2 regions of the Serinicoccus shuyuelongi genome follow, and region 1 is predicted to be linked to the other one. Evidence: predicted binding sites of a transcription regulator. Region 1 holds the regulator's gene; the other holds the start of a gene.
What was found. Region 1 encodes Rex, which represses fermentation and respiration genes when NADH is low (regulators of the CRP and FNR family bind a similar motif). Its sites were predicted from a motif close to CTTGTGAANNNNTTCACAAG; they were not measured.

Region 1 (10,659 bases):
CGCGGTGCGGGTGGCCTCCGAGCTGGTGCAGAGCGATCGCCGGGTCACCATCGACTACCTCGGCGAGGACACCCTGGACCCGGAGCAGGCCTCGGCCACCCGGGAGGCCTACCTGGAGCTGCTGGCGGCGCTGTCCGAGGCCGGCCTCACCGCCGAAGGCCAGGTGGAGGTGAGCCTCAAGCTCTCCGCCCTGGGCCAGTTCCTGGGCCGCGACGGTCACAAGATGGCGCTGGAGAACGCCCGGGCGATCTGCCAGAGCGCGGCCAACTCCGGCACCACGGTGACCCTCGACATGGAGGACCACACCACCACCGACCCGACCCTGGCCGCCCTCGCCGAGCTCCGCCAGGACTGGCCGTGGGTCGGGGTCGCGCTGCAGGCCTACCTCTACCGCACCGAGCAGGACTGCCGGGATCTCGCCCACGAGGGCTCACGCGTGCGGCTGTGCAAGGGCGCCTACAAGCAGCCCGAGTCGGTCGCCTACCAGGACAAGGGTGACGTCGACAAGTCCTTCGTCCGCTGCCTCAAGGTCCTCATCGAGGGCGAGGGCTACCCGATGGTCGCCAGCCACGACCCGCGGCTGGTGGAGATCGCCACCGTGCTGGCCGACAAGGCCCGGCGCGCCCCGGACAGCTACGAGTTCCAGATGCTGCACGGCATCCGCCCCGACGAGCAGCTCCGGTTGGCCGCGGACGGGCACGCGCTGCGGGTCTACCTGCCCTACGGCGACGACTGGTACGGCTACCTGGTGCGGCGGATGGCGGAGCGGCCCGCCAACCTCACCTTCTTCCTGCGCGGTCTGGCGACCCGGGGCTGAGGGACGCCGATGACGATCGCGCTGCTGGGCGCCGGGGTGATGGGCGGCACCCTGGCGGCCGCCCTCGTCCGCTCCGGTCATGATCCTGATCAGCTGGTCCTCAGCGACCGGGTGGTCGAGCGGGCCGAGAAGGTGGCCACCGAGCGCGGCACCCGGTATGCCGAGCCGGCCGAGGCGGTCGCCGGCGCCGACGTCGTGGTGCTCGCGGTGAAGCCGCAGGACATGGAGGCGCTGGTCGGGCAGATCCGTGACCACGTCCGCCCCGACGCCCTGGTCATCTCGATCGCGGCCGGGATCAGCACCGGCTTCCTGGAGCGGCGGCTGCCCGAGGGCACCTCCGTGGTCCGGGTGATGCCGAACACCCCGGCGCTGGTGGACCAGGGGATGTCGGCGATGAGCCCGGGGCGGCACTGCACCGACGAGCACCTGGCCCGGGCCCGCGCCCTGATGGAGCACGTGGGGCGGGTGATCGTGCTCGACGAGCAGCACCAGGACGCGGTGACCGCCATCAGCGGCAGCGGGCCGTCCTACATCTTCTACGTCGTCGAGGCGATGATCGAGGCCGGCGTGCTGCTGGGCCTGCCACGGGACACGGCGACCGAGCTCGTCGTGCAGACGTTGTATGGTGCCGCCACGATGATCCGCGAGACGGGGGAGCACCCCACCGTCCTGCGGGAGCAGGTCTCCAGCCCCGGCGGCACCAGTGTCGCCGCCCTGCGGGCCCTGGAGGACCACAAGGTCAGGGCGGCCTTCCTGACAGCCATGGAGGCCGCCGCCAACAGGTCGGCAGAGCTGTCGCCGCGCGAGGAGTGAGACCGGGTGGTGGTCACCCGGAGTTCACCCTGACGCGGGCGAGGGTGCGAGACCGTGTGAAAGAGTAGGGACTATGACTGAGATTCACGTGCGCGTCCTGGCCCCGGAAGAGTGGCAGGCCTACAAGGACGTCCGTCTGCGTGCGCTGCGTGAGTCACCGGAGGCCTTCGTCGCCTCCGCCAGCGAGGAGGAGGACTTCGAGGACGCCCGCTGGGAGCAGCGGATGGAGCGGTCCCGGAGGATCCTCGCGCTGGACGACGACGAGGTGGTGGGTGTCGTCAGCGTCGGCACCGGCCATCGCACCAACATCCCCGGCGCCGGGGAGCTCTTCGGCCTCTGGGTCGCGCCCGCCCGTCGCGGGTCCGGCGTCGCCCGCCGGCTGCTGGAGAAGGCCGCGGACGTGGGCCGCGAGGTCGGTCTGCGCCAGCTCGTCTACTGGGTGGGCACCGACAACGGCCGGGCGGTGGCCTTCGCCTCCAGCTTCGGGTTCCGGCCCACCGACGACCGCCGCGAGATGCGGATCCGGGGCGTCGACGCGGACGACGCGGAGTCGGAGGAGATGATGATGGTCTACCCGCTCGGTGACTCCGCCGGGGTGCCGACCTCCCTCTGACCGGTCGGGCTGCGCCCTCCCGTGGTCTAGCGTGAGCCCATGGCGCTGACGCAGTCGTGGGTGATGTGGGACGAGCGGTACTCCGCCTACGACTTCGGTCCCGGCCACCCGATGCACCCCAGCCGGCTGGACCTGACCCACCGGCTCGCCGCGGACCTGGGGCTGTTGGACCACGACGACGTGCTCGTCCGCCCCGCCCGGCACGCGAGCGACGAAGAGCTGCTCCGCGTCCACACCATCGACCTGCTGGAGGCGGTACGGGCGGCCTCCGCGGACCCCGGCTCGGCCCACGGGCGGCAGGGGATCGGCACCGAGGACAACCCCGCCTTCTCCGGCATGCACGAGGCGACCACGCTGGCCGTCGGCGCCACCCTGGAGGCCTGCGAGGCCGTCTGGTCCGGCCAGGTGCTGCGGGCGTGCAACATCGCCGGCGGGCTGCACCACGCGATGCCGGAGGCCGCCTCCGGCTTCTGCGTCTACAACGACATCGCGGTGGGCATCCAGCGGATGCTCGACCAGGGCGCCGAGCGGGTCGTCTACCTCGACCTCGACGCCCACCACGGGGACGGCGTGGAGCGCTGCTTCTGGAACGACCCGCGGGTGCTGACCGTCTCGTTGCACGAGACCGGCCGGGCGTTGTTCCCCGGCACCGGCTTCCCCGGCGACATCGGCGGCCCGCGGGCCCAGGACAGCGCGGTCAACGTCGCGCTGCCCCCGGGCACCGGGGACGAGGGGTGGCTGCGTGCCTACCAGGCCGTGGTCCCGACGGTCGTCCGGGCCTTCGACCCGCAGGTCGTGGTGAGCCAGCACGGCTGCGACTGCCACTACTCCGACCCGCTGGCGCACCTGTCCGTCTCGATGGACGCCCTGGCCGTGGCCTACGGCTGGGTCCGCGAGCTGGCCGACGACCTGGCCGGGGGGCGCTGGGTCTCGTTGGGCGGTGGGGGCTACCAGCTGGTGGACGTGGTCCCGCGGGCCTGGACCCACCTGATCGGGGTGGTCACCGGCCGCCCGGTCGACCCGGGCACGGCCACCCCGGACAGCTGGCGCCGGCACGTCGAGCAGACCTACGGGGTGCCCGCCCCCGAGGTGATGGGCGACCGCGGTGGGCGCGAGATCCGCTACGGGAGGTGGGAGGACGGGTTCGACCCGGAGGACCCGGTGGACTCGGCGATCATGGCCACCCGCCGGGCGGTCTTCCCCGGTTGGGGACTGGACCCCTACCTCGACTGACACGCACGACTCCTGCGCCCATATAGACCCTCTGGTATGCATCTGCCACATTCGGCGTGTCTCACTGGACCTGTTCCGCCTCAGGACTTTCGCGGCGAGCACTTGTGCCCCTAGTGTTAGGGCCGACAACCAGACGTGGGACCGCGGCCGGAGGGGAAGCCGAGCGCGGAGCCCGCACAGGAGAGAGACGGGAAACGTCCTATGGCTGATGAACGCCAGCTCGGCGAGATGACCTTTATGACCGTGGCCGAGGTGGCCGCCGTGATGCGCGTGTCGAAGATGACCGTGTACCGGTTGGTCCACTCGGGCGAGCTGCCCGCCGTGCGGGTCGGCCGGTCCTTCCGGGTCCCCGAGAAGGCGGTGCACGCCTACCTGGAGGAGTCCTACCACGGCACCGCCTGAGCGGGAGCCGGGTCCGCGCGGTTTTGGGCAGGGCAACGCTGGGGTTAGGCTGAGGCGACTGTTGTGCAGCGCCCCAGCGCGCTCGAGGCCAGGGTCGCCGCTGCACCACCACGACCGACGAGACGAAGGATGCGCCCCATGGGCTCTGTGATCAAGAAGCGCCGCAAGCGGATGGCGAAGAAGAAGCACCGCAAGCTGCTGCGCAAGACGCGTCACCAGCGTCGCAACAAGAAGTGACCAGGCACGTCCTGACAGCTCACTGACATGGCGCCCTCCCGCATGCGGGACGGGCGCCATCGTCGTCCCGTGGCCGTCCTCGGCCCCGTCCCCAGGCAGGAGGTGAGGTATGCCGTGGCGCCGCCGGCTCCGTGAGCCCGAGGTGGTGATGCTCTCCCGCCCGGGTTGCCACCTGTGCGAGGAGATGCTGACCGTCGTCTCACCGCAGGCACCACGGCTGCAGGTCCGGGACATCGACGCCGACCGGGACGCCGGCCGGATGGACGCCGCCACCCATGACGGCTGGACCAGCCTGCTGCCGGTGCTGCTCGTCGACGGGGAGCAGGTGGCGCACTGGCGGGTCACCGCCGAGGAGGTGCGGGTGGCGCTGCGCGCCGCCCGCCGCCGCTGACCGGTGCCCGCCGCCGCTGCCCCGGCATGCCGCCGCCAGGTGCCGCCGCCAGGTGCTCGTTTTGGTGGATGGCAGGGGTCGAGCCTAGAGTTGAGGGGTCCGCGCCGACCGGTGCGCATGGGTCTGATATAAGCCCCCTCGGTCGACGCCATCCATGGAGAGGAGCCGGTGTCGCCGTGATGGCCGAGTCGAACCGGCGCGGTGTGCCGGAGGCCACCGTCGGACGTCTCCCGGGTTATCTGCAGGCACTGACCGCGCTCGCCGAGCAGGGCCGGTCCTCCGTCTCCAGCGACGAGCTCGGAGCGCTGGCCGGCGTCCGCTCCGCCCAGGTGCGCAAAGATTTGTCCCACCTCGGCTCCTACGGCGTCCGCGGCGTCGGCTACGACACGGGCCGGCTGGCGGAGCAGGTCTCCGCGGAGCTGGGCCTCACCCAGGACTGGCCGGTCGTGATCGTCGGCATGGGCAACCTGGGCCGGGCCCTGGCCGCCTACGGAGGGCTCGCCTCCCGGGGTTTCCGGGTGGTCGCGCTGGCCGACGACGACCCCGAGGTCGTGGGCACCCGCGTGGAGGGGCTGGAGGTGCAACGGCTGGACGGGCTGGTGACCGCCGCCCCGGTGACCGTCGGCATCATCACCACCCCACCCGATGCCGCCCAGCAGGTCGCCGACTCCCTGGTGGGCCTCGGGGTGCACTCCATCCTCACCTTCTCCTCCGGTGCGCTGCACGTCCCGGAGGACGTGGACGTGCGCCGGGTGGACCTGGCCACCGAGCTGCAGATCCTGACCTTTCACCAGCACCAGCGGTCGCTGGCGCTGGCATCCCGACCCGTGGAGGGAGCCTCGTGAGCGTCCTGGTGGTGGGCCTGTCCCACCGATCCGCACCGATCGACCTGCTGGAGCGGGTGGTCCTCGACGCCGAGGGCGCCCGCGGCCTGGCGACCCGGCTGCGGGCCGGTGAGCACGTCGAGGAGGTCCTGGTCCTCTCGACCTGCAACCGGCTCGAGGTCGTCGTCGAGGCCGCCACCTTCCACGGCGCCCTCGAGCAGATCGGCGTGGCGCTCGGGGAGATCAGCGGCCTCGGGGCCGAGGAGCTGGCGACCCACCTCTTCGTGCACTTCGACGACCGCGCCGTGTGCCACCTCTTCGAGCTGGCCTGCGGGCTGGACTCGATGGCGGTCGGGGAGAGCCAGGTGCTGGGCCAGCTGCGCGACGCCCTGGCCCGCGCCCAGCGGTACGGACACCTGGGCCCCTCGCTGAACCCGCTGGTCCAGCAGGCCCTGCGGGTGGGCAAGCGGGCGCACGCCGAGACCGCCATCGACGACGTCTCCCGCTCCCTGGTCACCCTCGGCCTGGACCGCGCCCGCAGCGTCCTGGGCGAGCTGGGCGGGGCCCGCACCGTGGTCCTCGGCGCCGGTGCGATGTCCGGCCTGGCCGTGGCCACGCTGGTCCGCGAGGGCGTCACCGACCTGGTCGTGGTGAACCGCACGCCGGAGCGCGCGGCCCGCCTCGCCGCCCAGCACGGTATGCGCAGCGCCGGCTGGTCCGAGCTCGCCGAGGAGGTGGCCTCCGCCGACCTGGTGCTCACCTGCACCGGCGCCGTCGGGCACGTCCTCGACGCCGCGACCCTGGCCCGGGGCCGCGCCGGCACGGGCCGCGACGAGCAGCCCGTCGTGCTGCTGGACCTGGCGCTGCCCCGCGACGTGGCCGCGGAGGCCGCCGAGCTGCCCGGCGTGCACCTGTGGGGTCTGGCCGAGCTGCAGCAGGAGGCCTCCGGCGCCTCCGCCGAGGACGCGCCGGACGCCGAAGCCGGTCCGGTCCGCGCGGTGCGCGAGCTGGTCACCAGCGAGGTCGCCAGCCATCTCACCGAGCGGCACACCGCCCGCCTCGGCCCCACCCTGGCGGCACTGCGCAGCAGCGCGGCCAGGGTCGTCGACGCCGAGATGGCCCGGCTGGACCAGCGGCTGCCGCACCTGCCCGAGGACGAGCGGGCCGAGGTGCGGCACACCGTCCGGCGGGTCGTGGACAAGCTGCTGCACACCCCGACCACCCGGGTGAAGCAGCTGCAGGCCGGTCGCGAGCCGGCCGACTACGCGCACGCGCTGCGCGAGCTGTTCGACCTGGACAGCCGCGAGGTCGCCACGGTCTCCACCCCACCGCTCGGCGTCGCCGACAGCGTCTCCGAGATCACCGGGGAGGTCGGCCGGCGATGACCCCGCAGCCCCTCCGCCTGGGTACCCGCGCCAGCGCCCTGGCCACCAGCCAGTCCGGCTGGGTGGCGGACCGGCTGCGCGCCGCCGGTCACCAGGTGGAGCTGGTGCGGGTGACGACCGAGGGGGACACGTCCCGCCGCAGCCTCACCGAGATCGGCGGCACCGGGGTCTTCGCCTCGGCGCTGCGGGACGCGCTGCTCGAGGAGCGGATCGACCTGGCCGTGCACTCCCTCAAGGACCTGCCGACGGCCCCCTGCCCCGGTCTGACCGTGGCCGCGGTGCCGGAGCGGGAGGACCCCCGGGACGTGCTCGTCGCCCGCGACGGGTTGACCCTCACCCAGCTCCCGGCGGGCGCCGTCATCGGCACCGGCTCCCCGCGCCGCGCCGCCCAGCTCGCCCTGGCCCGCCCCGACCTGCAGGTCAGGGACATCCGCGGCAACGTGGACAGCCGGATCCGGATGGTGCGCGACGGCACCGTCGACGCGGTGGTGCTGGCCCGGGCCGGGCTGGCCCGCCTGGACCGCCTGCCCGAGGCCACCGAGGTGCTGGACACCGCCCTGATGGTGCCTGCCGCCGGCCAGGGGGCGCTGGCGATCGAGTGCCGGGAGACGGACCGCGAGCTGGTCGACCTGCTCGCCTCCGTGCTGGAGCACGAGGACACCCGCACCGCCGTCACCGGCGAGCGGGCCGCGCTGTCCGCGCTGGAGGCCGGCTGCACCGCACCGGTCGGCGTGCTCGGCTCCCTGGAGTCCTCCACCGCGGCGGGCGAGGGCATACCCGCCTCCCCGCCCACCCTGACCCTCCACGCGTTCGCTGCCCTGCAGACCGGGCCGCAGCGGCACGTGGCCACCGGCGGGAGCGCCGCTCCCGCCGAGCTCGGCCGGTCCCTGGCCGAGCACCTGTTGAACCGTCCCGACCCCACGGGCGCCGCGGCCGCACAGCGGTCCGCGTCTCCGGACGTGGGGTCACACACACCGGAGTCCGACCTGTGAGCACCGACGCCGCCCCTGTCCACCTGACCCACCCGGACGCCCCCGCGTCCGCGGCCCGGATCGCCTTCGTCGGCGCCGGGCCCGGGGATCCCGGTCTGCTCACCGTGCGGGCGAGGGAGTACCTCGCGGCCGCCGACGTGGTCCTCCTCGACACCCTGCACCGCGAGGAGGAGCTGAGCCCGTGGACCAAGGAGGACGCGGTCTTCGTGCTCACCACCCGTGGCGAGGGCGGGCCTGCGCTCACCCCGGCCGCCCGCGCGAAGCTGCTGGTCCGCACCGCCTCGAAGTACGACGACGCCACCCACCTCGTGGTCCGGCTGATGGACGGTGACGCCACCGCCTTCGGCGGACTCGCCGGTGAGGCCCTCGCCTGCCGCGACGCGGGCGTCCCGTTCGAGATCGTGCCGGGCGTGAGCACCGCCTGGTCGGTGCCGGCGTATGCCGGGATGCCGCTGTCCGGGGACGGGCAGCACAGCGAGGTGCACGTCCTGCACGCGGGGGACAGCTCCGTCGACTGGTCCCTGTCGGTCGCGACGGACGTCACCGTGGTGGTGCTCGGCTCCGGTGACCAGCTGCGCAAGGCGCTGCGCCAGCTCGCCGACGCGGGCCGCCCCGGCGACAGCCCGGTGGCGCTCACCGAGAACGGCACCACCGTCAGCCAGCAGACGTACGTGCAGACCCTGGACGAGGCCATCGCGACGATGGCCGCCGACGATGCCCCGGCCGCGACCGTGGCGGTCGTCGGCCCCTCGGTCGAGCTGCGCTCCGAGCTGTCCTGGTGGGAGTCCAAGCCGCTCTTCGGCTGGTCCATCCTGGTGCCGCGCACCAAGGAGCAGTCCGGCCCGATGACCGACCGGATCGCGGCCTACGGGGCCAGCGCCTCGGTCGTCCCGACGATCAGCGTGGAGCCCCCGCGCACCCCGCAGCAGATGGACCGTGCGGTCCGGGGCCTGGTCACCGGCCGCTACGAGTGGATCGGGTTCACCTCCGTCAACGCCGTCCGCGCGGTGCGGGAGAAGTTCGAGGCGCTCGGGCTGGACGCCCGCTCGTTCGCCGGGCTCAAGCTCGCCGCCGTCGGCGGGGTCACCGCGCAGGCGCTGCGTGAGTGGGGCCTGGAGCCGGACCTCGTCCCCGAGGGGGAGGAGTCCGCCCGTGGGCTGCTCGAGGTCTGGCCGCCCTTCGACGAGGTGCTCGACCCGATCAACCGGGTCTTCCTGCCCCGGGCCGACATCGCCACCGACACGCTCGTCGCCGGGCTGCACGAGATGGGCTGGGAGGTCGACGACGTCACCGCCTACCGGACGGTGCGGGCCGCGCCGCCGGCCGCGCCGGTCCGGGAGGCGATCAAGGGTGGCGCCTTCGACGCCGTCTGCTTCACCTCCTCCTCGACCGTCCGCAACCTGGTGGGCATCGCCGGCAAGCCGCACCCCAACACCCTGGTGGCCTGCATCGGCCCGGCCACCGCCAAAGCCGCCGAGGAGCACGGGCTGCGGGTGGACGTGGTGGCCCCGGAGCCGAGCGCGACGCGCCTGGTCGACGCGCTGGCCGAGCACGTGCGTGCGCTCGCCGCGCAGGCGCAGGCGGACGGCGAGCCGCTGGTCCGACCGAGCGAGCGCAAGGCGGCTCCGCGGCGTCCCCGGAACCGGCGGTGACCGAGGTCTCCCGGCCGCACGAGCGGCCACGCCGGCTCCGCGCCACCCCGGCGCTGCGCCGCCTGGTCGCCCAGACCCGGCTGCACCCGGCGGAGCTGGTGCTGCCGATGTTCGTGCGGGACGGCATCACCGCGCCTCAGCCGATCGGCTCGATGCCCGGGGTCCTGCAGCACACCCCCCGGAGCCTGGTCGAGGCGGCCCGGGAGGCGGTCGACGCCGGTATCGGCGGGATCATGGTCTTCGGCGTGCCCCGGGACGAGGACAAGGACCCGGTCGGCAGCTGCGGGTTGAGCGCCGACGGGGTGCTCAACCGGGCGCTGGGGTCGCTGCGGGACGCGCTCGGCGACGACACGGTCCTGATGAGCGACCTGTGCCTGGACGAGTTCACCGACCACGGGCACTGCGGGGTGCTGGACGACCACGGGCGGGTCGACAACGACGCCACCCTCGAGGTGTACGCCCGGATGGCGGTGGCGCAGGCCTCTGCCGGTGCGCACGTGGTCGGCCCCAGCGGGATGATGGACGGCCAGGTGCGGGTGGTCCGCGAGGCGCTGGACGGCGCCGGCCACCAGGACACCTCGGTGCTGGCCTACACCGCCAAGTACGCCTCGGCCTGCTACGGGCCCTTCCGGGAGGCCGTCGCCTCCACCCTGACCGGTGACCGGGCCACCTACCAGCAGGACCCGGCGAACCGGACAGAGAGCCTGCGTGAGCTGCGCCTCGACCTGGCCGAGGGCGCGGACATGGTGATGGTGAAGCCGGCCCTGCCCTACCTGGACGTGCTCAGCGACGCCGCGGCCGCCACCGACGTGCCGGTCGCGGCATACCAGGTGAGCGGGGAGTACGCGATGATCGAGGCGGCCGCCGCCCAGGGGTGGCTGGACCGGGACCGGATGGTGCTGGAGACGCTGACCTCCATCCGCCGCGCCGGGGCTCGGGCGGTGCTGACCTACTACGCCGTGCACGCCGCACGGCTGCTGGAGGGGTGACGATGACGCGCTGGCTCGACGACGGGGAGCAGCGGGCCTGGCGCGCGATCCTGCGCTCGTGGCGGCTCATCGAGGGCGTCCTCGAGGAGGCCCTCGACGAGCTCGGGGTCTCGGTGGGGGAGTACGAGCTGCTGAGCATGCTGTCCGAGGCGCCCGAGGGACGGCTGCGGATGGCCGAGCTGGCCCACCTGGTGGTGCAGTCGCGCAGCCGCGTGAGCCACACCGCCACCCGCCTGGAGCACCGCGGCTGGGTCGAACGGCTCCGTTACCGGCAGGACGGGCGGGGCGTGGTGCTGGCCCTCACCGACCAG
Region 2 (10,659 bases), on a different contig from region 1:
CGGCGCAGTGCGGGGCGAGCGCCTCGGCCACCGACCGGACGGCGAAGGCGTGCTCGTCCAGGTCCTTGGCGCTGCGCACCAGCCGCAGCCGGGGGTCGAGCGGGTGCTCGGGGGAGCTGCCCGGGGTCTCGTCCGGGGCGGGCGCGCTCGCCCGTCCGGCCCGGCGGATGGTGCCGGCCAGCACCCGGGAGCGGGCGGTGCCGCCCTGCAGCCGGACGAGCATCTCCGGGGTGGCCCCGACCAGCCCGTCGACGGCGAAGGTCCAGGTGGCGGCATACCGCTTCTCGAGCCGTTCCAGCACCGGGGCGAGCCGGACGCTGCGCCCGTCCCGGTGGCGCACGGCGACGTCCCGGGCGAGCACGACCTTGTCGACCTCACCGCGCTCGATGCGGCGCACCGCGCCGGCCACCACGGCGGGCCAGCCGTCGGCGGGGATGGATCCCTCCGACTCCACCAGCGGGTCCAGGGTCCCCAGGTGCTCGTTGGTCCGGCCCAGCAGCTCGGCCGGGTGCGCGGTGGGCCAGGGCTCGTCATCGGTCACGATGTGCGTGACCCAGGACAGTCCGTCGCGGCGGCCGATGAGCACCTGCGGGACGGTGAGGACGCTGGCGTCCTGCGACGCGTCGGAGAACGCGAACGAGCCGAAGCAGACCAGCCCGGTGCCCGGCAGCCGCACCTCGTCCGCCACCTGCGCCGACGCCCGCACCCGGGTCCACCAGGCCTCGGCGTCCTCGAACCGGCCCGGTCCCGAGGTGCGCACGCAGGTGACCCGGCCCCAGCCGACCAGGCCGTCGCCCTCGCGCAGCCAGGTCACCACGTCCCGGGGGTCGACCTCGTCGGGGACACGGGTGAGCAGGTCGCCGGGCGCGTCGACGGCGACCGTCCGCGCGCGCAGCCGGGGGAGTTCGGGGGGTGGAGCCACAGCGGAACACTGTAGGACGTGGTGGGAGGATGGTTCGCATGAACCCGACGCGCGCCCACCTCGACAAGCAGCCGCACGAGGTCGCGGAGATGTTCGACGGGGTGGCCCGCCGCTACGACGTGACGAACACCGTGCTCACCGGCGGGATCGACCACCTCTGGCGCCGGGCCGTGGTCCGCGCGGTCGACGCCGCCCCCGGGGACCGGGTGCTCGACATCGCCGCCGGCACCGGCACCTCCAGCGAGCCGTATGCCGACGCCGGGGTGGACGTGGTCCCCGCGGACTTCTCCCTCGGCATGCTGGCCGAGGGGCGTCGGCGTCGCCCGGACCTGCCGTTCACCGCGGCCGACGCGATGGCGCTGCCCTTCGCCGACGGGTCCTTCGACGTCGTCACGATGAGTTTCGGGCTGCGCAACGTCGCGGACGTCGACGCGGCGCTGCGGGAGTTCCTGCGGGTGGTGCGCCCCGGGGGGCGGCTGGTGGTCTGCGAGTTCAGCCGGCCCGTGGTGCCGGTCTTCTCCACCGTCTACCGGAACTACCTGATGCGGGCGCTGCCCCAGGTGGCCCGCCGGGTCAGTTCGAACCCCGACTCCTACGTCTACCTCGCGGAGTCGATCCGGGACTGGCCCGGGCAGCGCGAGCTCGCCGCCCAGGTGCGGCGGTCCGGCTGGGAGCAGGTGCGCTGGCGCAACCTCACCGGTGGCGTCGTCGCCGTGCATCACGCGGTCGCGCCCCGCCCCGCCGGTCCGGACGCCTAGGCCGGGTCGCGACGTGGACGTCGAGCTGCTCGAGATCCGGGACTTCCTCGCCGGACACGCGCCCTTCGACGCCCTTCCGGCCCAGGTGCTGGACCAGCTTCCCGCGCGCTGCACCCTGCGCTACGTGCGGCGCGGGACCACGGTGCTCAGCGCCGGAGAGCCCGGGGACCGGCTGTTCGTGGTCCGCTCCGGGGCGGTCGACATCAGCGACGAGGGGACCCTGGTGGACAGGGTGGGGGCCGGCGGTGCCTTCGGGATGTCGTCGCTGGTGGAGCACGTGCCCACCCGCTACGACGTGGTGGCCCGGGAGGACACCCTGCTGCTGTCTCTGCCGCAGGTGCACGTCGACGCCCTGGTGGCGCAGCACCCGGTGCTGGCGGTGCACTTCGCCGCCACCCACCACGAACGGATCCGGACGGCCATCGCCCGGCTGCGCACACCCACCCGTGGGTCCGCGGTGCTGCGGACCCGGGTGCGGGACCTGGTGCGTAACGCCCCGGTGTCGACGCCACCGCGCACCCCGGTCGCGGAGGCGGCGAGGGTGATGACCCGGGCCGGGGTGTCGTCGCTACTGGTGATGGAGGGGGAGGAGCTGCTGGGGATCGTCACCGACCGGGACCTGCGGCGCAGGGTGCTCGCCGCCGACCTGGACCCTGGGTCACCGGTGGCCGACGTGATGACGCCCGGCCCGGTCACCGTCCGGGCGGAGGGGCTCGCCCTGGAGGCGATGCTGGAGATGACGGGACGCAACATCCACCACCTGCCGGTCGTGGACGCCGCCGGAGGGGTGCTCGGGCTGGTGACGACGACCGACCTGGTCCGCCTGGAGAGGTCCAACCCGGTGTACCTGGTCGCCGACATCCAGCGTCAGGAGACGGTGGAGGGGGTGGCCGAGCAGGCGGCCCGCGTCCCGGCCGTGGTGGAGCAGCTGGTGGCGCAGGACGTCAGCGCCGCGGATGTCGGACGGGTGGTCAGTTCGCTCACCGACGTGTTCACCGTGCGTCTGGTCGCGCTGGCCGAGGCCGAGCTCGGCGACGCCCCGGCACCCTGGGCGTGGGTATGCCTGGGGTCGGCGGCACGGGAGGAGCGGGCGCTGGGCGGGGACCAGGACCATGCGCTGGTGCTGGCGGACCGGGCCGACCCGCAGGACCCGTGGTGGGGACGGCTCGCGGAGACCGTCACGTCCGGTCTCGAGCGGTGCGGGCTGCCCCGGTGCGACGGCGAGGTGATGGCCACCGACCCGGGGCTGCGGCTGCGCGCCCGTGACTGGCGGGAGCGGTTCGCCCGGTGGGCGCACCGGCCGACCCCGGCGGCGGTCCTGTCCGCGGCGATCTTCTACGACATGCGCTGCGTGCACGGGGAGCGGTCGTTGGTGCAGGCGCTGCGCGAGGACGCCGTGGCGATGGGGAGCCGCTCGGACCTGCTGGTCGCCCACCTCACCGCTCAGGCGTCTCGGATGCGGCCGCCCCTGGGGTTCTTCCGCGGGTTCGTGCTCGAGCCGGAGGGGGAGCACCGCGACACGCTGGACCTCAAGCGAGGGATCGGTGCCGTCGTGCAGCTCGCCCGGGTGGCGTCCCTGCGGGCGGGCTCGACCGAGCTCGAGACCGGCGAGCGGCTGGCCGTGGCGGGCAGGTGCGGGGTCCTCCCGACCGGGACGGCCACCGACCTCGCCGACTCCCACGAGCTGTTCTGCTCGCTCCGGCTGCAGCACCAGGCCGGGCAGGTGCGGGACGGGCTCACCCCGGACAACCACCTCGACCCCTCGACCCTGGGCGGCCTGGACCGTCGCCACCTGCGCGACGCCTTCCAGATCGTGCGCACCGCCCAGCAGAGCCTGGCCGCCCGCCTGCCCCCGGTGACCTGATGGCCCGGCCTGCGACCGGGACGGCGCTGGCCGGGCTCACCGCTGCCCGGCCCCACTCACGACGCGACCCGCTGGCCGGCGTCGAGCTGCTGGCGCTCGACCTGGAGACCACCGGCCTCGACCCGCGACGGCACGAGGTGCTGGCGATCGGTCTGGTGCCGGTGGTGGCGGGCGAGGTGGTGCTGGGCGGAGCCCGCGGGCAGCGGGTGCGCCCCGCGGGCTCGGTGGGTGGCTCCGCGGTGGTGCACGGGCTCACCGACGACGCGCTGGCCGGGGAGCCGTTGCTGGAGCAGGTGCTGCCCGAGGTGCTGGGGGCGATGCTCGACGGTTCGGCGACGACCCCGCGCCGCCGGGTGCTGCTGGCCCACTTCGCCCAGATCGAGCGTGACTTCCTGGCGGCCGCCTGCCGTCGCACCTACGGGGCGGTGGTGCGGATGCCGGTGGTCGACACCCTGGAGCTCGAACGACGGCTGCTACGGGCTCGCCCCGACGAGGTCCCGCCCGGTCGGCTGCGGCTCGACGCCTGCCGGCGGGCGCACGGGCTGCCCCGGTACGCCGCGCACGACCCGGTGACCGATGCGCTGGCCTGCGCCGAGCTGTTCCTCGCCCAGTGCGCGGTCCTGCAGGAGCGGCTGCGGCGCCCGCTGCGCCTCGGCGACGTCCTGGTCCGGTGAGCGGTCCGACCCGCGTCGGCAGTCGGACCGCACGAGGGGATTAGGTCAGTCCGCATGCGCGTATTCGCGCTGAGGCGGCCCTTGGCCGGAACCACGGGTCCTCGGGCCTAGACTCGGCAGAGTTCGTGAACGTCGTCACAAGGTCACAAGCGAGGCGCCAAACACCGTGAGTGAGCAGGTCGAATCGGCTGACGTCATCGTCGTCGGCGCAGGTCCCGGAGGGGCCAGCACCGCCGCCTATCTTGCCGGACACGGGCTGGACGTGCTCGTGCTGGAGAAGGCCACCTTCCCCCGCGACAAGATCTGCGGCGACGGCCTCACCCCCCGCGCCGTCCGCGAGCTGATCCAGCTCGGTGTCCCCATCGACGAGCAGGACGGCTGGCACCGGACCCAGGGGCTGCGCATCCTCGGCGGCGGTATGCGCCTGGAGCTGGACTGGCCCGGCAGTGCCACCTTCCCGCCCTTCGGCCTGGTCCGCACCCGGCACGACCTCGACGAGCTCCTCGCCCGGCACGCGGTGAGCCGCGGCGCCCGGTTGCTGGAGGGGATCAACGTGCAGTCCCCCGTGCTGGACGGTCGCGGTCACATCTGCGGCGTGAAGGCCAAGGTGATGGGACCGGACGGGCGCGCCACCGGTGAGCTCCGGGAGTTCCGGGCCCAGGTCGTGGTGGCGGCCGACGGCAACTCCAGCCGGCTCTCCCTCGGGATGGACCGGCCGCGCCGGGAGGACCGCCCGATGGGTGTCGCCGTCCGGGCGTACTACGAGAGCCCCCGGCACGACGACACCTACCTCGAGTCCTGGCTGGAGCTGTGGGCCAAGGGCACCGACGGCGCCCCGGACACCCTGATGCCCGGCTACGGCTGGATCTTCCCGGTCGGTGACGGCACCTCCAACGTCGGTCTGGGCATCCTGGACACCGCCGAGGAGTTCGGCACCTTCGACTACCGCGACGTGATGCGACGCTGGATCGCCACCATGCCCGAGGGCTGGACCTACTCCGAGGAGACCCAGCAGGGCCCCATCCGGGGAGCGGCACTGCCGATGTGCTTCAACCGGCAGCCTCTCTACGACCGTGGCCTGCTGCTGGTCGGCGACGCCGGCGGGATGGTGAACCCGTTCAACGGGGAGGGCATCGCCGAGGCGATGGAGGCCGGGCGGCACGCCGCAGAGGTCATCGCCTCCGCCCTCGTCCGGGCCACCCCGGGGGAGCGGGAGGCCGTGCTGCGCTCCTACACCAGCGCGATGAAGGACTCCCTGGGCGGCTACTACACGCTCGGGCGCCACTTCGCGACGCTGATCGGCAAGCCGGAGGTGATGCGGCTGGCGGTCAAGTATGGTCTGCCGCGACGCTCGATGATGAGGCTGCTGCTGAAGATCATGGCCAACCTCCCGCAGGAACGCGGCGGCAAGCTGGACGACCGCATCATCAACGCGCTCACCCGGATGACCCCCGCAGCATGACCGATCACCTTCACCCTAGGATTGTGACGCGCGCGACCCTGGCGGGCCCCACGCTGGGCAAGTCACGAAAGGAGTGCTGGCACTGATGGACTACCACCCGTATCTGCCGGTCGTCTTCTTCCTCTTCTTCGGCCTCCTGTTCGCCTTCGGGTCCGTCTTCGGCGGTGGCCTGCTCGGTCGGGTGTCCTACAACCGTGCGAAGGCCGAGGCCTACGAGTGCGGCATCCAGCCCACCCCCCAGGCGCACGAGGGTGGCCGGGTGCCGGTCAAGTACTACCTGACGGCGATGCTCTTCATCGTCTTCGACGTCGAGGTGCTGTTCCTCTACCCGTTCGCGGTCGCCTTCGACCAGGTGGGGCTGTTCTCGGTGCTGGCCATGCTGCTGTTCCTGGCCGTGGTGTCCGTGCCGTTCGTGTACGAGTGGAGCCGTGGGGGCCTGGAATGGGACTGACCAAGAGAGTGTGGTGTTGAGCGATGGGCCTTGAGGACAAGATCCCCGGTGGGATCATGCTGACGACGGTCGAGGGACTGGCCGGTCATCTGCGTCAGTACTCGGTGTGGCCGGCCACCTTCGGGCTGGCCTGCTGCGCGATCGAGATGATGGCCGTCGGCACCCCCGACTACGACATCGCCCGGTTCGGTATGGAGCGCTTCGCCGCCACCCCGCGTCAGGCCGACCTGATGATCGTGGCCGGTCGCGTCTCGCAGAAGATGGCCCCCGTCGTGCGTCAGGTCTACGACCAGATGCCCAACCCCAAGTGGGTCATCTCGATGGGTGTCTGCGCCAGCTCCGGCGGCATGTTCAACAACTACGCGATCGTCCAGGGCGTCGACCACATCGTGCCGGTGGACGTCTACCTGCCCGGTTGTCCGCCCCGCCCGGAGATGCTGCTGAACGCCGTCCTGGAGCTGCACAAGCAGATCCGCGAGTTCAAGTTCGGCGTCAACCGCGAGGACGCCGCCCGGGCCGCCGAGGCCGCCGCGATGAACGCGACGCCGACGCACGCGATGAAGGGGCTGCTGGCATGAGCGACGGCAGCGGACCGGAGATGCCGGACAAGAACCCACCGGCCCAGGAGACCACCCAGGACCCGGTCAACAACCCGCCGCGCGGGGCGGACCAGAAGGTCGACACGGCCGCCGCCCAGGAGGGTGGGGGCTCGGTGCTCGCCGAACGCGCCACCCCGGGCGAGCCCGTCCAGGTGGCGCACCGTACCGGGATGTTCGGGGGCTCACTGGGCACCGACACCTCGGGCTACGGCGGGCTCGACGTCCCGGTGCTCTTCCCGGGACAGTCGGAGCGCCCCTACGGCTCCTACTTCGACGAGGTCGTGGACGCCCTCGAGGCAGCTGCCCCGGAGGCCTTCGCCGCCGGCGTCGAGCGGGTCGTCGTCGACCGTGGCGAGCTCACCCTGCAGGTGCACCGCGACCACCTGCTGGCCCTGATCACGCCGCTGCGCGACGAGCCCCGCCTCCGCTTCGAGGTGTGCACCGGCGTCTCCGGCGTGCACTGGCCGGAGCAGACCGGTGCCGAGCTGCACGCGGCATACCACTTCCAGTCGATCACCCACGGGGTGCGTCGCGTCCGGGTCGAGGTGACCTGCCCAGACGAGGACCCCCGGATCCCCTCGATCGTCTCCGTGTACCCGGCCAACGACTGGCACGAGCGCGAGACCTGGGACATGTTCGGCATCGTCTTCGAGGGTCACCCGGGCCTGACCCGCATCCTCATGCCCGACGACTGGCCGGGGCACCCGCAGCGCAAGGACTACCCGCTCGGCGGCATCCCGGTCGAGTACAAGGGAGCGAGCATCCCGGCCCCCGACCAGCGCAGGAGCTACCGCTGATGGCGACCACCACGCACGACGAGAGCCCCGACGAGGGCCTGCCCACCGACCTGTACGCCGAGGGCGGCCCGACCTCCGATCCCGACGGCGACGCCGTCTTCACCGCCGCCGGCGGGGACTGGGACGAGATCGCCCGGGACGTGGCGGACCTCGGTGCCGAGCGCATCGTGGTGAACATGGGCCCGCAGCACCCCTCCACCCACGGGGTGCTCCGGCTCATCCTCGAGCTGGACGGCGAGACGGTGCGGGAGGCGCGGGCCGGCATCGGCTACCTGCACACCGGCATCGAGAAGAACATGGAGTTCCGCACCTGGGTGCAGGGCACCACGTTCGTCACCCGGATGGACTACCTCACCCCCATCTTCAACGAGACCGCCTACTGCCTGGCGATCGAGAAGCTGCTGGGCATCACCGACCAGATCCCGACCCGGGCCAGCGACATCCGGGTGCTGACGATGGAGCTGAACCGGATCGGCTCGCACCTCATCGCGCTGGCGACCGGCGGGATGGAGCTCGGCGCCACGACCGTCATGACGATCGGCTTCCGCGAGCGCGAGCGGGTGCTGCGCTTCCTGGAGGCGGCCTCCGGGCTGCGGATGAACCACGCCTACGTCCGTCCGGGCGGGGTCGCCCAGGACGTGCTGCCCGAGCACCTCGACCTGCTCGAGGAGGAGCTGCCGCAGCTGCGCCGCGGCGTCAGCGAGCTGGAGAAGCTGCTGCTGGAGAGCCCGGTGCTCAAGGGCCGGACCGTCGACGTGGGCTACCTGTCGCTCGCCGGGTGCATGGCGCTCGGGGTCACCGGCCCCATCCTGCGCTCCACCGGGCTGCCGCACGACCTGCGCAAGGACGAGCCCTACTGCGGCTACGAGACCTACGACTTCGACGTCATCACCCGGCGCGACATGGACGCGTACAGCCGCCTCTGCATCCGGCTGGACGAGATCTGGCAGTCCATCCGTATCGCCGAGCAGGGCATCGCGCGGCTGCGTGCCAGCCAGGGCGAGCCGGTGATGGTCGCCGACCGCAAGATCGCCTGGCCGGCGCAGATGTCGGTCGGCGCGGACGGCCAGGGCAACAGCCTGGACCACATCCGGGAGATCATGGGTGAGTCGATGGAGTCCCTGATCCACCACTTCAAGCTGGTCACCGAGGGCTTCCGGGTGCCGCCGGGCCAGGCCTACGCGGCCGTCGAGTCGCCGAAGGGCGAGCTCGGGGTGCACGCGGTCTCCGACGGCGGCACCCGTCCCTACCGGGTCCACTTCCGCGACCCGAGCTTCAACAACCTGCAGGCCGCCTCGGCGCTGTCCGAGGGCGGCCTGGTCGCCGACGTGATCGTCGCGGTCGCCTCGATCGACCCGGTGATGGGAGGAGTGGACCGATGAGCCAGCACGAGCAGGAGGACATGCGCAGCCAGCTCGAGGAGGCCACCGAGCGGCGCGTCCACCACAGCGTGCCCGGTCACGACGACCACGGCCCCCTGCACCACCACACCCCGCTGCACGCCTCGGACGAGTCCTACCCCGAGGACGTGCTCGCCCGGCTGACGGCGGAGAGCGCCCAGATCATCGCCCGCTACCCGCAGAAGCGGTCCGCGCTGCTGCCGATGCTGCACCTGGTGCAGTCGGTGGACGGCTACGTCACCGGTCGCGGCGTCGAGCTGTGCGCGGAGCTGCTGGAGCTGTCCACCGCGGAGGTCAGCGGTGTCGCGACGTTCTACACCCAGTACAAGCGGCACCCGAACGGTGAGTACACCGTCGGCGTCTGCACCAACACCCTCTGCGCGATCATGGGCGGCGACCAGATCTTCGACGAGGTCAGCGAGCACCTCGGGGTCGGCCACGACGAGACCACCGAGGACGGCAAGATCACCCTGGAGCGGGTGGAGTGCAACGCGGCCTGCGACTTCGCGCCGGTGGTGATGGTCAACTGGGAGTTCTTCGACGACCAGACGCCGGAGTCGACCAAGAAGCTGGTCGACACCCTGCGGGTCGGCGGCGTCGTCACCCCCACCCGTGGCCCGTCCCGGGTCTGCACCTTCAAGCAGGTCTCCCGGGTGCTGGCCGGCTTCACCGACGGCCTCGCGGACGAGGGTCCCGGCGCCGGGCACGCCTCGCTGCGCGGGACCCTGCTGGCCAAGGAACGGGGCTGGACCGCCCCTCGGCCGGAGTCGCAGACCTCGTCCGAGGCGACCCCCGAGGGCAAGGCCGGTGGCCTGTCCGCCGGACTGCACGACTCGAAGGACGCCGACGCGCGGGAGGCGGACGAGATCCCGACCTCCGAGGGCGTCAAGGACGTCGACGAGACCACCACGAGCAGGGAGGGAGAGGACTCGTGAGCACACAGCTGACGCCGATCCTGTCGGCCTTCTGGGACGCCGAACGGTCCTGGACGCTGGAGACGTACGAGCAGCACGAGGGCTACCAGGGGCTGCGCAAGGCCCTGGAGATGGACCCCGCCGACCTCGTGGCCTCGGCCAAGGAGTCCGGCCTGCGTGGTCGTGGCGGCGCCGGCTTCCCGACCGGGATGAAGTGGGGCTTCCTGCCGCCGCCGGACGGGGGCCCCCGCTACCTGGTGGTGAACGCCGACGAGTCCGAGCCGGGCACCTGCAAGGACACCCCGCTGATGCTGGCCACCCCGCACTTCCTGATCGAGGGGATGATCATCACCTCGTTCGCGATCGGCTGCAACCACGCCTTCATCTACCTGCGGGGCGAGATCGTGCACGTCTACCGACGGCTGATGCGCGCCGTCGAGGAGGCGTATGCGGCCGGCTACCTCGGCAAGGACGTGCTGGGCACCGGCTTCGACCTGGACATCACCGTGCACGCCGGGGCCGGGGCCTACATCTGCGGTGAGGAGACGGCGCTGCTGGACTCGCTGGAGGGGCGCCGTGGTCAGCCGCGGCTCAAGCCGCCGTTCCCCGCGGTCGCCGGCCTGTACGCCCGGCCCACCGTCGTCAACAACGTCGAGAGCATCGCCAGCGTCCCCGGCATCGTGCTGCACGGCGCCGACTGGTTCGCCGGCATGGGCACCGAGAAGTCGCAGGGCTTCGGGCTCTTCAGCCTCTCCGGTCACGTCGAGCGGCCCGGGCAGTACGAGGCCCCGCTGGGCATCACCCTGCGGGAGCTGCTC

Region 2: a site for Rex is predicted at 4,341-4,360, ahead of ACI3EY_RS11670 (geranylgeranyl reductase family protein). Genes of this name have one in related genera too.

Annotation. Positions count from the first base shown of each region.
Region 1 is NZ_JBJFZU010000002.1:673,228-683,886, forward strand. It holds gene ACI3EY_RS03380 (proline dehydrogenase family protein) at 1-817, shown strand, start outside; gene proC (pyrroline-5-carboxylate reductase) at 827-1,630, shown strand; gene ACI3EY_RS03390 (GNAT family N-acetyltransferase) at 1,704-2,243, shown strand; gene ACI3EY_RS03395 (acetoin utilization protein AcuC) at 2,283-3,476, shown strand; gene ACI3EY_RS03400 (helix-turn-helix domain-containing protein) at 3,678-3,878, shown strand; gene ACI3EY_RS03405 (30S ribosomal protein bS22) at 4,017-4,115, shown strand; gene ACI3EY_RS03410 (glutaredoxin family protein) at 4,225-4,506, shown strand; gene ACI3EY_RS03415 (redox-sensing transcriptional repressor Rex) at 4,686-5,351, shown strand; gene ACI3EY_RS03420 (glutamyl-tRNA reductase) at 5,348-6,715, shown strand; gene hemC (hydroxymethylbilane synthase) at 6,712-7,707, shown strand; gene ACI3EY_RS03430 (bifunctional uroporphyrinogen-III C-methyltransferase/uroporphyrinogen-III synthase) at 7,704-9,359, shown strand; gene hemB (porphobilinogen synthase) at 9,356-10,348, shown strand; gene ACI3EY_RS03440 (MarR family winged helix-turn-helix transcriptional regulator) at 10,351-10,659, shown strand, end outside.
Region 2 is NZ_JBJFZU010000009.1:13,133-23,791, reverse strand. It holds gene ACI3EY_RS11690 (isochorismate synthase) at 1-922, opposite strand, end outside; gene ACI3EY_RS11685 (demethylmenaquinone methyltransferase) at 961-1,680, shown strand; gene ACI3EY_RS11680 (putative nucleotidyltransferase substrate binding domain-containing protein) at 1,694-3,544, shown strand; gene ACI3EY_RS11675 (exonuclease domain-containing protein) at 3,544-4,218, shown strand; gene ACI3EY_RS11670 (geranylgeranyl reductase family protein) at 4,385-5,680, shown strand; gene ACI3EY_RS11665 (NADH-quinone oxidoreductase subunit A) at 5,766-6,131, shown strand; gene ACI3EY_RS11660 (NuoB/complex I 20 kDa subunit family protein) at 6,155-6,709, shown strand; gene ACI3EY_RS11655 (NADH-quinone oxidoreductase subunit C) at 6,706-7,527, shown strand; gene ACI3EY_RS11650 (NADH-quinone oxidoreductase subunit D) at 7,527-8,909, shown strand; gene nuoE (NADH-quinone oxidoreductase subunit NuoE) at 8,906-9,862, shown strand; gene nuoF (NADH-quinone oxidoreductase subunit NuoF) at 9,859-10,659, shown strand, end outside.